Regions from separate parts of the Rossellomorea sp. RS05 genome, predicted to be linked through region 1. Evidence: riboswitches for the same ligand, from Rfam matches in the RefSeq annotation. Region 1 holds a riboswitch; each other region holds the start of a gene.
What was found. Region 1 has a riboswitch for S-adenosylmethionine ahead of ABJ225_RS14935 (alpha/beta hydrolase). Riboswitches for the same ligand answer to the same signal wherever they lie in the genome.

Region 1 (3,145 bases):
TGTCTGCCCTGATGATGAATGACCGTCTCCTGTCGTTGAGAGTTGTCCCGCCACCCTGTTTCTGAAATAATAATGGTATGAGGAAAAATGAGGAAGGGGAGACGGCAATGAACGGCTGGAAACTGTTAAGCGCGTTGATTCCCATCATGTTGTTGATGAGTGCATGTGGACAATCCCCAAGAAATACGGCTCCGGTGGAAGCGAATGCAACAGATACAACGGATGCAGAGGAAGCGGGAACGAAGGATGCCCCGGAACAGCCTGATGAAACATCCGAACAAGTATCACTCGGTGAAGAGGATCAAGAAGCATCGGACTCTTCCGGGGAAGATCAGGACAGTCAGGAAACGGAGGGGCCTGCAGAGGATGGCGAATCATCGGCAAGGAATGCTCCTGAACCGCAACGACCAGTCGGGGAATCCGGGTCTACTGCAGGCATTACGGATGTGGAAACCGCCATTGAGTTCTTGAAGGATGAGCTGAACGTAGCATCTGACGGAGATATCCTGATTGATGAGGGTGACGGCAAGCCTCAGACCGATGAAGAAGGGACCTATTATACCCTCCGTCTCATATCACAAACCCTCAAAGATGAAGGAGGAACAGGGGAAGTCGGGGCATTCAGGATCTATGAAGACGGGCGATATGAGATGGAAGACTGACTTCTCGAAAAAAAGGACCGGAGGCAGTTGATATGCCTTCGGTCGATATGGATCATTGGGGGTAAAGATGTTGAGCCAATCTTACAGCGTCAAAACCAACCTGTCAAGTGGGGTTTTAATTCATAGTATCAATGTAGGAATTATGGTTGACAAAGAGTGAATTGTAAGATAATTTAATCTATACTACCTTATAAAGAGTCGGGGAAGGAATCTGGTCCAACGATCCCGCAGCAACCTCCAAATGGAAGGTGCTCATTCCAGCAGGCAACTTCAGCCTGGCAGATAAGGGGAGAGAGTAATGTACATCTCCTTATGGGAGATTTTTTTTGTATATAAATCCGATTAAAACGATTGGATTAATTAGTCATAACGCTGAGGCGCAGATTTATACATTTTAAAAGGCGCGCATGTAGAGGCCTAGTCATAGGGGAAACAGTGTTCGAAGGCACGGACAAACTGTAAGGAAGATCTACTAAGATAAAAGGAGAGGGTAAGATGAGCTGGTATACATCCATTCCATGGGAGGGTACCCACCTTCCTGCAGCCATACAGTATCCTGCTACACGTCTCGGCGTCCATCCGGCCGTCATCATCTGTCATGGTTTCGTCGGTTCAAAAGAAGGCGTGGACCGATTATTCGTGAAGGCTGCACATGAACTCAGCTCACACATCGTCGTACGTTTCGATTACGACGGTTGCGGAGAAAGTCTGGGGGAGTACGGCTTGAATACAAAAGATCGCTTCATTGCACAGACGAAGGCGGTCATCGGATTTGTGAAGCAGATGAAAGGGGTGGACCCGGAGAGCATTGCCTTGATCGGCCACAGCCTTGGGGGGGCAGTGGCCCTTGAAGCAGCCATCGAAGAAGAAGTTCGCCACCTTGCCCTCTGGTCGGCGGTCGGCTCTCCCCGGCATGATCTTGGACGCATTATCGGAGATGATGTGGAAGAAGCCATCTTGCGGGACGGGAAGGCAGATTATTTGGGCTATGAGCTGAAGCGAGAGTTTCTCACGACCCTTCAAGGGTGGGACCCGATACGGCGGGCAAATGAGTATAAGGGGAATGTCTTGCTTGCCCACGGTGACCAGGATGAAGAAATCTCAGTCGATTACTGCTCCCTCTATCATTCAAGCTTCTCCAATCGGCGTTCGGGAGAGGTAGAAAAGGCAATCATTCCGAAAGGTTCCCATACTTACTCAACTTCAGGGGCCTTTCAACAACTCCTTGATTTCACTCGGAGCTGGCTTTTACAGGTTCAATCCACCGGCTATGATCATGCCAATGGTCTATAAATGGTAGTTTCTTACCGGTTATTCCTACTCTTTCATTAAATTACAAAATATTGTTACTATTCTATCAAATGAGTAGAGGAGGAAACCGTTTGAAAAAATCTGTCGTATCCATTGCTCTTGCGACGACCCTATCGTTTGGTGCTGTTGGACTTCAACCAGCCATTGCAGGGGCACCTGAACCAGGAAAGGAGCTCATGCAAAATCCGCATGAGCGGAACCTGATCAAGAAAATCGATTCGGAGCGAATCTATCAGACGATCGACCATCTTCAACAAACACCGAGGGTAGCCGGGACAGAATCCGAGGCAAATGCCATCAGGTATGTAAAACGACAATTTGAATCGTACGGGTATGACGTGACCCTTCAACCCTTTACCTTTATAGGGTACACGGCACCTACTGCAATCGAACTGTCAGGGGTGCAAGGCGAGTGGAACCCGGATGCATTCACTTACTCGGTTAGTGGTGATGTGTCAGGCGAGCTCGTTTCTGCAGGGCTTGGAAGAGTAGGAGACTTTGATGGAGTAGATGTAGACGGGAAGATCGTTCTTATCCAGCGAGGGGAAATCACGTTTGCACAGAAGATCGTCAATGCTTCTGAAGCAGGAGCCGCAGGGGTCATCATCTACAACAATACGGATGGCTCGCTGAGCGGGACATTGGGAGAACCGGATGATCGCTACATACCGGCCATCACCCTTTCCAAGGCCGAAGGAGAAGAGCTGCGCCGACATATCGGAGAGACCGTCCGGCTGACGATCGAGGGAGCGGAAACATCGGAGCGCACCTCTCAAAATGTCATTGCCTCGAAAGCTCCGGTCAATAAGAAAAAAGCAACGGATGATGTGCTTATCATCGGGGCCCATCATGATTCAGTAGAAGGGGCTCCTGGCGCGAACGATGATGCGTCGGGAACAGCTGTTACCTTGGAACTCGCAAAGGTGTTCAAAAATGTACCGACAGATACAGAGATACGCTTCATTACATTCGGGGCTGAAGAATTGGGTCTGCTGGGGTCCTATCACTATGTAGATTCCCTGCCGCAAACAGAACGTGACCGGATTATCGGGTACTTCAATCTCGACATGGTGGGTAGCAGGGACGCAGGTGATCTGGTCCTCCGCACACTCGATGGAAGCCCGAACCTCGTAACGGAGCTATCCCAGGCTGCAAGCGAGCGATTGAACGGA
Region 2 (3,145 bases), on a different contig from region 1:
TCCCGCCAAGACATCACTGTGGCCGGCGAGGAATTTTGTGGCACTGTGAAGGACCACATCCACTCCGAGACTGAGCGGTCTTTGGAGGAGGGGCGTCATGAATGTATTATCAAGGAACGTCATACACCCATGGGCTTTAGCAAGCTTGACGACCCCTTCAATATCGGTGATATTGAGCAGCGGATTGGAGGGGGTCTCCATATAGATCACCTTTGTATTCGGGCGAATGGCGCAGGCGACTTCGTGAAGATCTTTCATGTCGACAAATGAGTACTCGATCCCGAATTTGGTCAATACTTCCGTGATCATCCTATACGTGCCTCCGTACACCTCTTCAGATACCAGGACATGGTCTCCGCCTGATAACAAAAGGAAGCTAGTAGAAATGGCTGCCATACCCGATGAAAAAGCAAACCCTCTTACACCGCCCTCAAGTTCCGCGATGGCTTCTTCGACTTTCTCACGAGTGGGATTACCCGAACGGCTGTAATCATAGTTTCCATACTGATCAAAATCTGATTGGTGGAATGTGGTCGCATGATGAATCGGCGTACTGACGGCGCCGGTCTCTTTATCCACTCCATTACTGTGGATGAGGGATGTCTGGATGCTGAACTCCTTTTTATCACTCATATAAAAACACCTCTTTCTCCAGATTCGTCAATACTTGCTCAAGGTCTTGAATCAGATCGTCTGCATTTTCGATTCCCACTGAAAATCGTAGTAGCCGGTTGCATATTCCGAGAACGATCCGTTCTTCTTCGGGAATATCCGCGTGCGTCTGGGTAGCCGGGTATGTGATGAAACTCTCCACTCCCCCAAGACTTTCAGCGAATGTAATCAACTCCAGGCGCTCCAGGAACGGCCCGACCCACTCCTCTTTCCTCAGACGGAACGAAAGCATTCCGCCTTTCCCTGTATACAGGACATCAGTGATGGATGAGTGACTTTCAAGATACGAAGCAATTTGTTTCGCATTTGATTCGTGCTGTTTCATCCTCAAGCCAAGCGTCTTCATTCCTCTTATCAAGAGCCAACAGTCCAATGGTGCAAGGGTGGCACCGATAGAATTCTGAACCGTATAGATTCGGTCGGCCAGAGATTCTGAGTCGACCACCACTACACCGGCTAGGACATCGTTATGACCTCCAAGATACTTCGTTGCACTATGGACGACGATATGAGCACCCTCTTCAATCGGTCTCTGAATGACCGGGGTATAAAAGGTATTGTCCACAATGAGCAGTACATTATGTTTCCTTGCCACCCGGCTGATTTCCCGGATCGGCGCTTCATTCATCAGTGGATTCGTCGGAGTCTCTACAAATATCCCCTTCGTGGATGGCGTGACAGATGCTTCCACTTCTTCAATGCATGCTGTATCCACAAAGCGGAATTTAATCCCATACTGTGCTTCGTATTGTTTAAACAGCCTGTAGCTTCCCCCATAAAGATCTTTGGAAACGACCAGTTCGTCACCGCTTTGAAATAGGGACAGAACAGCGTGGACCGCAGCCATGCCGGATGAGAAGGCATATGCTTTCTGCCCCCCTTCCAGTTGCGCAAGTATTTCTTCCAATGCACTTCTCGTTGGATTCCCCGTACGTGAATAATCGAAGCCCGTCGACTGCCCGATGCCCTTATGTTCATACGCTGTCGATAAGTGGATGGGGAGACTGACAGCACCTGTTCCTGCATCCTTTCTGTTCCCCGCCTGCACCAGTAATGTTTCAATATGTCGACTCATCGTGACCTCTCCTTTAATCCTATTTACATCAAAAAACCTTCTTATACGAATAAGAAGGTTTGAATGGTTAAGTCCCTCTTATCGCCCAAGCCTGTATCAGCTTGCTGGAATTAGCACCATACCTTGTTCACGGCTGGTTGCTGAGGTGTCATCGGGCCAGTCCCTCTACCTCTCTTGATAAGAATTGCGTATATGATTGTTTAATGGCTTTCCCATAATTTATACCAGTAAAGGGAAAATGTCAATGCGAATTGACGAATTTAAACCAAAACTCAGACTTCTTTCATGGTCATAGATGCATTTTTCACCGCATTCACTTTTTTTATGAAGAAAGGGTGGATGACGATGAAATGCAGTTCTTAGGTTTACCTCACCCCTATTACCTCAAAACAACTACCATAATCATACAAAATATGAATGGAGTGACATCGATGTAAGCAGTAACGTTCCAAGGCAAAGAAAACATGTCGGTGAAGGAAGTCGAAGATCCTGATATCCAGGAAAGCACAGATATGATCGTAAGAATCACGGCAAGCGGAATTTGCGGATCGGACCTGCACTTATATAAGGCAGGAATCGAACCACCACGGGATTATGTGGTCGGTCACGAACCGATGGGAATCGTCGAGGAAGTGGGAGCAGACGTCAAGACATTGAAAAAAGGAGACCGTGTCGTGATCCCTTTCAATATCGGCTGCGGAGAATGCTTCTTCTGTCAGAACCAGATGGAAAGTCAATGTGATGAATCGAACCCCCATGGTGAAGTCGGCGGGCTTTTTGGTTTTACCGAAATGAACGGGAATTACCCTGGTGGACAAGCCGAATACCTGAGGGTCCCTTACGCAGATTTCACCTCGTTCAAAGTCCCCGAAGAAAGTGAACTTTCTGACGAGAATGTGCTTTTCCTTTCAGATGTCATTCCTACTGCATATTGGAGCGTTGAGAACAGCGGTGTATAGGCTGGTGATACCGTCATCATCCTCGGCAGTGGTCCAATCGGACTCATGGCTCAAAAATTCGCCAGGTTAAAAGGGGCAAAAAGAGTCATTGCCGTTGATCAGGTAAGGCATCGCCTTGATCATGCCAAGAAGACGAATGGAGCAGAAATCTATGACTTTTCGGGAAATCCGGACATCGGACAGTTGTTGCACGAAGATACGAATGGAGGAGCAGATGTCGTGATCGACTGCGTCGGGATGGACGGGACTGTTGCTTCCGGTGAATCATTCGGATCTGATTTTGATAATCAGTTCGGTACGATCCGTCCTATCATCACTGCTTCTCAGGCGGTGCGCAAGTTCGGTACTGTTCAGTTGACGGGCGTCTATGCGACTGGAGCAAATGGTTTTCCGATCGGTGACTTCTTCAGCAGGAACGTTTCCCTTAAAATGGGCCAGG
Region 3 (3,145 bases), on a different contig from region 1:
TCCTATATGAAGGGGAATATCCCACACCTGGAACTTCAAGATGACCTTTACTATCCGTCACATGAAGCCATCGATTTTTATCATCGCTACAAAGAAGATATCAAGCTGTTTGCCGAGATGGGCTTTACATGCCTTCGGGTTTCTGTATCATGGGCAAGGATCTTCCCGAACGGGAACGACGCTGAGCCGAATGAAGAAGGATTGACATTCTATGAAAACCTCTTCGCAGAGCTCAAAGCGAACGGAATCGAACCCGTTGTAACCATCGCCCATTTCGATGTGCCTGTCCATCTGATTGAAACGTTCGGAAGCTGGAAGGGCCGTGAGCTCGTCGGATTCTACGAAACGTATGCCCGCACTCTTTTCAATCGTTTTAAAGGAACCGTGAAATATTGGATGACGTTCAATGAAATCAATATGCTTTTCCATCTGCCTTTCCTTGGGGCAGGAATCGTGTTCAAAGAAGGTGAAAACCGGGATCAGGTCCTCTATCAGGCTGCTCATCATCAGCTTGTCGCCAGTGCCCTTGCCGTGAAGGCACTCCATGAGATCGATCCGGAGGCACAGATCGGGTGCATGCTGGCCGCAGGTGTCACGTATCCTTACTCCTGTAATCCGGAAGATATCTGGGCGGGAATCGAACGGGATCGCGAATCCTACTTCTTCATCGACGTTCAGTCCCGTGGAGCGTATCCGGGCTATGCGAAGCGCTTCTTCCGGGAGCAGGAGTGGGATCTCCAGATGGAAGAAGGAGATGAAGACATTCTTAAGGCTCATACGGTGGATTACATCGGATTCAGCTATTACTCCAGCCGCACGATCAGCCGTGATCCTGAAATCCTCGGGAAGATGACAGCAGGCAATGTGTTCCCTTCGGTCAAAAATCCTCATTTGAAAACATCGGAATGGGGATGGACCATCGATCCAAAAGGGATCCGGATTACGGCCAATCAATTGTATGATCGCTATCAAAAACCATTATTCGTCGTGGAAAACGGCCTCGGGGCCATCGACGAGCCCGGCGCAGATGGGGAAATCAACGATGCCTATCGAATCGATTATCTCTCAGCCCATCTCCGTGAGCTGAACGAAGCGATTAAGGACGGAGTACAATTGCTGGGCTACACATGCTGGGGACCGATTGATATCGTCAGCGCGTCAAGTGGCGAAATGAAAAAGCGATATGGCTATATCCATGTGGACAAAGACAACGAAGGCAATGGCACCCTCAACCGTTCTAAGAAGGCCAGCTTCGACTGGTACAGACAGGTGATCGAGACGAATGGAGCGGCATTGGAGAACGAAACCGTCAAAAGTTGAGCGGTTAATTTCCCTCATCCCATTGACAACAGGAGCTAAATCCTGAATAATTATTATATTGAGAAAATTAAATAGCGATATTCCTTATTAAGAGTGGTGGAGGGACTGGCCCTGTGAAACCCGGCAACCGCTGTTCAAACTTGAACAGAATGGTGCTAAATCCTTGAACGAGATTCGTTCGGAGATGAGGAAGAGACGAGAATCATCAGGCTCTTCCTTTTACCGGGAAGGGCCTTTTTATATGAAGAAAGGGAGAGGATTCAGATGACACACGTACAGACAAAAGGTAAGAAAGCAATAAAAGCCCCGTTCCGGGCAGATCAGGTGGGCAGCCTGCTGAGGTCGGAAAGAATCAAGGAAGCACGCGAACGGAGATTGAATGGAGAGCTATCCGCAGCTGAACTCCGACGAATCGAGGATGAAGAAATCATCCGCATCGTCGACAAGCAAAAGGAAATCGGCCTCCAAGTCGTGACCGATGGTGAATTCAGGAGGGCGTGGTGGCACTTCGACTTCCTTGAAGGTCTGGATGGCGTCGAAGGATATGAATCGGACCAGGGCATCAAGTTCCATAACACGACGACCAAGGCACGTGGCATCAAAGTGACGGGGAAAGTGGACTTCACGGATCATCCGATGCTGAAAGACTACGAATTCCTTCATGGCATTGCAGGCGATCACACAGCCAAGATGACGATTCCAAGTCCGAATATGCTTTTCTTCAGAGGCAAGATTGAAACTGACGTATACGGAGATGACTTGGAGGCATTCCATCGGGATGTAGCCGAAGCCTACAAAAAGGCAATCCGTGCTTTCTACGATGCAGGCTGCCGCTATCTGCAGCTCGACGATACGGCATGGTCGGTATTCTTCTCCGAACAGGGACATGAGCAGATCAAGGCATTTGGCCGCGAACCCGACGAACTCAGGGAATCCTTCGCCCGTACCATCAATGAGGCTGTGAAGGATCGCCCAGAGGACCTTGTCGTGACCATGCATATTTGCAGGGGGAATTTCAAATCGACATGGGCAGCTGAAGGCGGATATGAAGCGGCTGCCGAAACCATTTTCGGCGGGCTCGACCTCGACGGGCTATTCCTGGAGTTCGATGATGAGCGTTCCGGAGGCTTCGAACCGCTACGCTATGTGAAGAATCCGAATCTCCAGATCGTCCTCGGTCTTGTGACGTCGAAACATGGAGAGCTCGAGGCAACGGAAGACGTCGAGGCACGGATACAGGAAGCTGCGCGCTATGTGGACATCAACCAGCTCTGTATCAGTCCCCAATGTGGATTCGCCTCAACAGAAGAAGGAAATCTGTTGACGGAAGCAGAACAATGGAAGAAGCTGCAACACGTGATCACCATTGCCGATCGTGTGTGGGAATGAGATTTCCATTCAACCAGTAATCAATTAGGAGAGGGTTTCATTGCGGATACAGTATGCTCTCTTTATCCTCCTGGCCGCCATGCTGTGGGGAACAAATGGGACGGTACAGGCATTGGCACCGGAAGGCGTTCATCCGATTGCCATCGGAGCAGTGCGTCTGGCCATAGGAGGCTTATTTCTCCTTCTATTATCCTTGGGGAAAATACATTGGAGAGGGTGGCCTGTGAAAGGAACCGTGGCGGCCGCTCTTTGCATGGCACTTTACCAGCCTTTCTTTTTCTCGGCAGTCAGTATGACAGGGATTGCAATCGGGACCGTCATCGCCATCGGAAGCGCCCCGGTCATAGCAGGACTCCTTGAATGGGGGATAAAAAGGAAGGTCCCCCAAGCATCCTGGTGGGCCTCCACCGCCCTGGCCATCGCAGGCTGCATCCTT
Region 4 (3,145 bases), on a different contig from region 1:
GCTGTCTTTTTTCCGTTTTGAATGCAGGCACCAATGCCCACACCGTAATAGGAAGCACCCGCTAGCATGATCCCAGGGAATTCAACAGCAAGGCTTGTTTCCAATTGTCTTACTGATTGTGCATGTTCCAGGTTGTAATTGGGCATCAGGCCGGACCAGTCTGTTACTTCTTTTTGAATGGGCTGTACCTCTTTGAGTCCCATCGTCGCTTCTATATCCTTAAGAGCAGTGTGAACCAACTCTACCTCGGTGAGATGTTTAATTTCTTCCCAGTGGGGATTGGAATCCTTATAGAAAAGCCTGACGAGGAGTTGACTATCCACAGACGTGTGTTTCCACTTTCTACTTGTCCACGTGCACGCGTCGCTTTTCACTCCATCTTGATCTTTTGCAACGATGAACCCTGTACCATCTGCAGGCAATACGGTATCAGGAAGGGCGAATCCAAGGTAAATGCTTTTTAACGATTTAGTTTTAAGAAGGGAAAAGCCTTGATTCAGTTCCGGGTGGTTGAGGACTCCCCTTGCACGATTGTGTGGAATGGCTAGGACGGTTGCATCCGCTGATATGGTTTCACCATTGGTGAGTTCCAATGAATACACACGACCGGATTTCTTCAGGGTCTTGAGGCCGATCCCCTTGTACTTTTCTACGTGAGGCGTGCATTCATCCAGCCGATTGATGATGGCTGATAATCCGGTTTTAAACGAAACAAATTTTTTGTTGGATTTCCCCAGATGTTTTTCACGGTTGATCCATAGCCCCTTCATGATACTGCCATAAGTATTCTTATAATCCAATAAGTATGGCAGTGTGGAAGACATGCTCAGTGTATATAAGTCCCCTGAATATACTCCAGATAGCACAGGTGCAATCTGGTTTTGTACGAGCTCTTTTCCTAAGAAAAACTCCAGGAAATCCCCGATGGAATCTTCCTTTGTGAACGTGTCATTCACCGTTTCATAATCCAGTAGTGCAGCCCTTTTTCCTTCGTCGGAAATAAGCGTACTCTCCATCAGGGAATTTCTCGTCATGGGAATCCCAAACACTGAATCTGTTGGAATCTTATGTAGTTTGTCGTGCGTGTAGATGAACGATGTACCCGTTTCGTTATACACAAGTTCATCCATGAGCCCTAATTCCCCGACAAGCTCGAGGACACCCGGATGTCTTGACACAATTGAATCGGCACCAACTTCCATGATGAAGGGATCCGAAGCGATCGACTGGATTTTACCTCCAAGCATATCTTCTCCCTCAATCAATATCAGTCTTACGTCCTCACCTTTCAAGTATTCCTGAAAGTAGTATAGTGTCGTAAGGCCGGTGATACCTCCACCCACAACTGCCACTGTCTTCATCTCTTTCACTCCAAACCGCTTTATTCATTCTATTACATACGGTACCATGATTGACCGGGTAATACGAGTGATTCACTTCATTTTGTGTGTCTGAAATCGCACATTAAACCAAGTTGACAACTTGGTATACTTGGTTTATACTATATTTTATATAACGCTTATCAAGAGAGGCAGAGGGAATGGCCCTGTGAAGCCTCAGCAACAGGTTCCAATTCGGAATACTGTGCTAATTCCACAAGCAGGTGCTTGAAAGATGAGTCGAAGAGTCCGGGCAATCCTTCTTCTTATCCTGAAGAGGGATTTTTATATCCTCTTCCCAACCATTCATGAGGAGTGAGTATGATGGAAACCACGCAAAGAAGAAATGAATTGATCAATAAGTTGATCGTGCACAAAGTGTACAAAAAAGGAGAAAGACAGCTGTTCGAATTGACCCTCGAAGAATTGGAAGAAGAGTTTAGAAGCTTAAAAAAAGAATGCCATCCCCATACCGAGTCGGGCTCCATCCATTGGATCAATTGCACCAAAGTAACCGTTTAGACCGACGATGTCTTCCACATAAAGCAAGATTGGACCATTCAATGATGAGGCATTGAATGGTTTTTTATCGTTTGGTGCGTCTTTCACTCATTTCCGACCGCGGCAATCCCCAATGCATGATGTTCCCATAGCGTCCTGGTCACCCATTCTTCATCCTTTGACCGACAGTTGATAATGAGGATGATTTCAGATGGTTGATGATGATCTTCCAAAATCTGATTCCTCTCTTTGATCTTCACCAAGAACAGGTCGATGAGGAAACCAAGGACCAATCCGCTCCCTGCCCCGATCAACCCCCAATAGATCGGCCCCCATTCCAAAGTAAACCCACGACTTGTGGCAATAACCGAAAAGATCACGGCAAGGAACATGCCTTTATTGAGAAGGGAATGACCATCTGAATAATGGATGGAGTCAAAGAGCCTTGTTTCTCTCTGCCTGCTTTCAAGTGGAATGGCATATAGATCATCCAGCCCCTTCTCTTCAAGCTTGACGATGGCCATTTCGATGTAGGAAGAATGATTGAACGATGCGATGATTTGCACTATCTAACCCTCCATCCTTTGCCAATCAACAAGGATCCTTTTTGGTAATACTCTTTTAAAAGGGCGGACTGTTCCCTGTCAAAAAGTTTGTTATTCTCTACGACCCCCACATACGCGTCATAAATAGTGAAAAAGTAAAAGGATGGCATGTACAATAACCATTGTTTATCGAGTACGTTCACAGAGGTTTCCAATCTTCCCAAGATAAGATAATGAATCCCTTCCAATAGATGGGAATTACAGACATAAATAACAGTGGTCACAAGCGTGAAAAGCCCCGATATGATCCGGTGATTATAAAAATGTCCAACACTCGGTACGGCCATGGACCAAAAAAAAGCTGAAACAGGGCATCTCTTATCAAGATAGTTGATTTCAAGCGGTCGAATGACGAGCCTCCTGTTGATGGTCGACTTTTTTCCTTTATGGCTTAAATAGACTTTATTCAGGTCGACGGCGGTTCTGTGGCTATCCCATATGGCAAACAAGTACACCGGAATGTATAAATGCATGAACTGGATATCGAGAACGCTTTTTGCTGCGTCGATATCACCCATGAACGTGTAAACCATGGCTGTATTCAAGTGAATGGTCTGGTTGATATAGATCTCCCATATCACCAGGGCGAAACCTCTGAGGTATTTTGAAAGCAGAAGATGACCGAATCCTGGGAAGGCCATGGACCAGAGCGCAACAATC

Region 2: it holds a riboswitch for S-adenosylmethionine, as region 1 does, so the genes downstream of both, ABJ225_RS03445 (methionine biosynthesis PLP-dependent protein) here and ABJ225_RS14935 (alpha/beta hydrolase) in region 1, are expected to answer to the same signal.
Region 3: it holds a riboswitch for S-adenosylmethionine, as region 1 does, so the genes downstream of both, ABJ225_RS16765 (5-methyltetrahydropteroyltriglutamate--homocysteine S-methyltransferase) here and ABJ225_RS14935 (alpha/beta hydrolase) in region 1, are expected to answer to the same signal.
Region 4: it holds a riboswitch for S-adenosylmethionine, as region 1 does, so the genes downstream of both, fbpA (Fur-regulated basic protein FbpA) here and ABJ225_RS14935 (alpha/beta hydrolase) in region 1, are expected to answer to the same signal.

The regions. Positions count from the first base shown of each region.
Region 1 is NZ_JBDKWY010000005.1:252,423-255,567, forward strand. Features, by position in the region: gene ABJ225_RS14930 (hypothetical protein) at 108-662, shown strand; SAM riboswitch class I at 848-951, shown strand; gene ABJ225_RS14935 (alpha/beta hydrolase) at 1,158-1,955, shown strand; gene ABJ225_RS14940 (M28 family peptidase) at 2,045-3,145, shown strand, end outside.
Region 2 is NZ_JBDKWY010000001.1:665,016-668,160, reverse strand. Features, by position in the region: gene metC (cystathionine beta-lyase) at 1-633, opposite strand, end outside; gene ABJ225_RS03445 (methionine biosynthesis PLP-dependent protein) at 626-1,747, opposite strand; SAM riboswitch class I at 1,823-1,931, opposite strand; partial or broken gene ABJ225_RS03440 (alcohol dehydrogenase catalytic domain-containing protein) at 2,212-3,145, shown strand, end outside.
Region 3 is NZ_JBDKWY010000007.1:93,156-96,300, reverse strand. Features, by position in the region: gene ABJ225_RS16770 (6-phospho-beta-glucosidase) at 1-1,320, shown strand, start outside; SAM riboswitch class I at 1,402-1,511, shown strand; gene ABJ225_RS16765 (5-methyltetrahydropteroyltriglutamate--homocysteine S-methyltransferase) at 1,585-2,709, shown strand; gene ABJ225_RS16760 (EamA family transporter) at 2,750-3,145, shown strand, end outside.
Region 4 is NZ_JBDKWY010000001.1:721,097-724,241, reverse strand. Features, by position in the region: gene hemG (protoporphyrinogen oxidase) at 1-1,361, opposite strand, end outside; SAM riboswitch class I at 1,517-1,621, shown strand; gene fbpA (Fur-regulated basic protein FbpA) at 1,704-1,901, shown strand; gene ABJ225_RS03710 (hypothetical protein) at 1,985-2,446, opposite strand; gene ABJ225_RS03705 (hypothetical protein) at 2,446-3,145, opposite strand, start outside.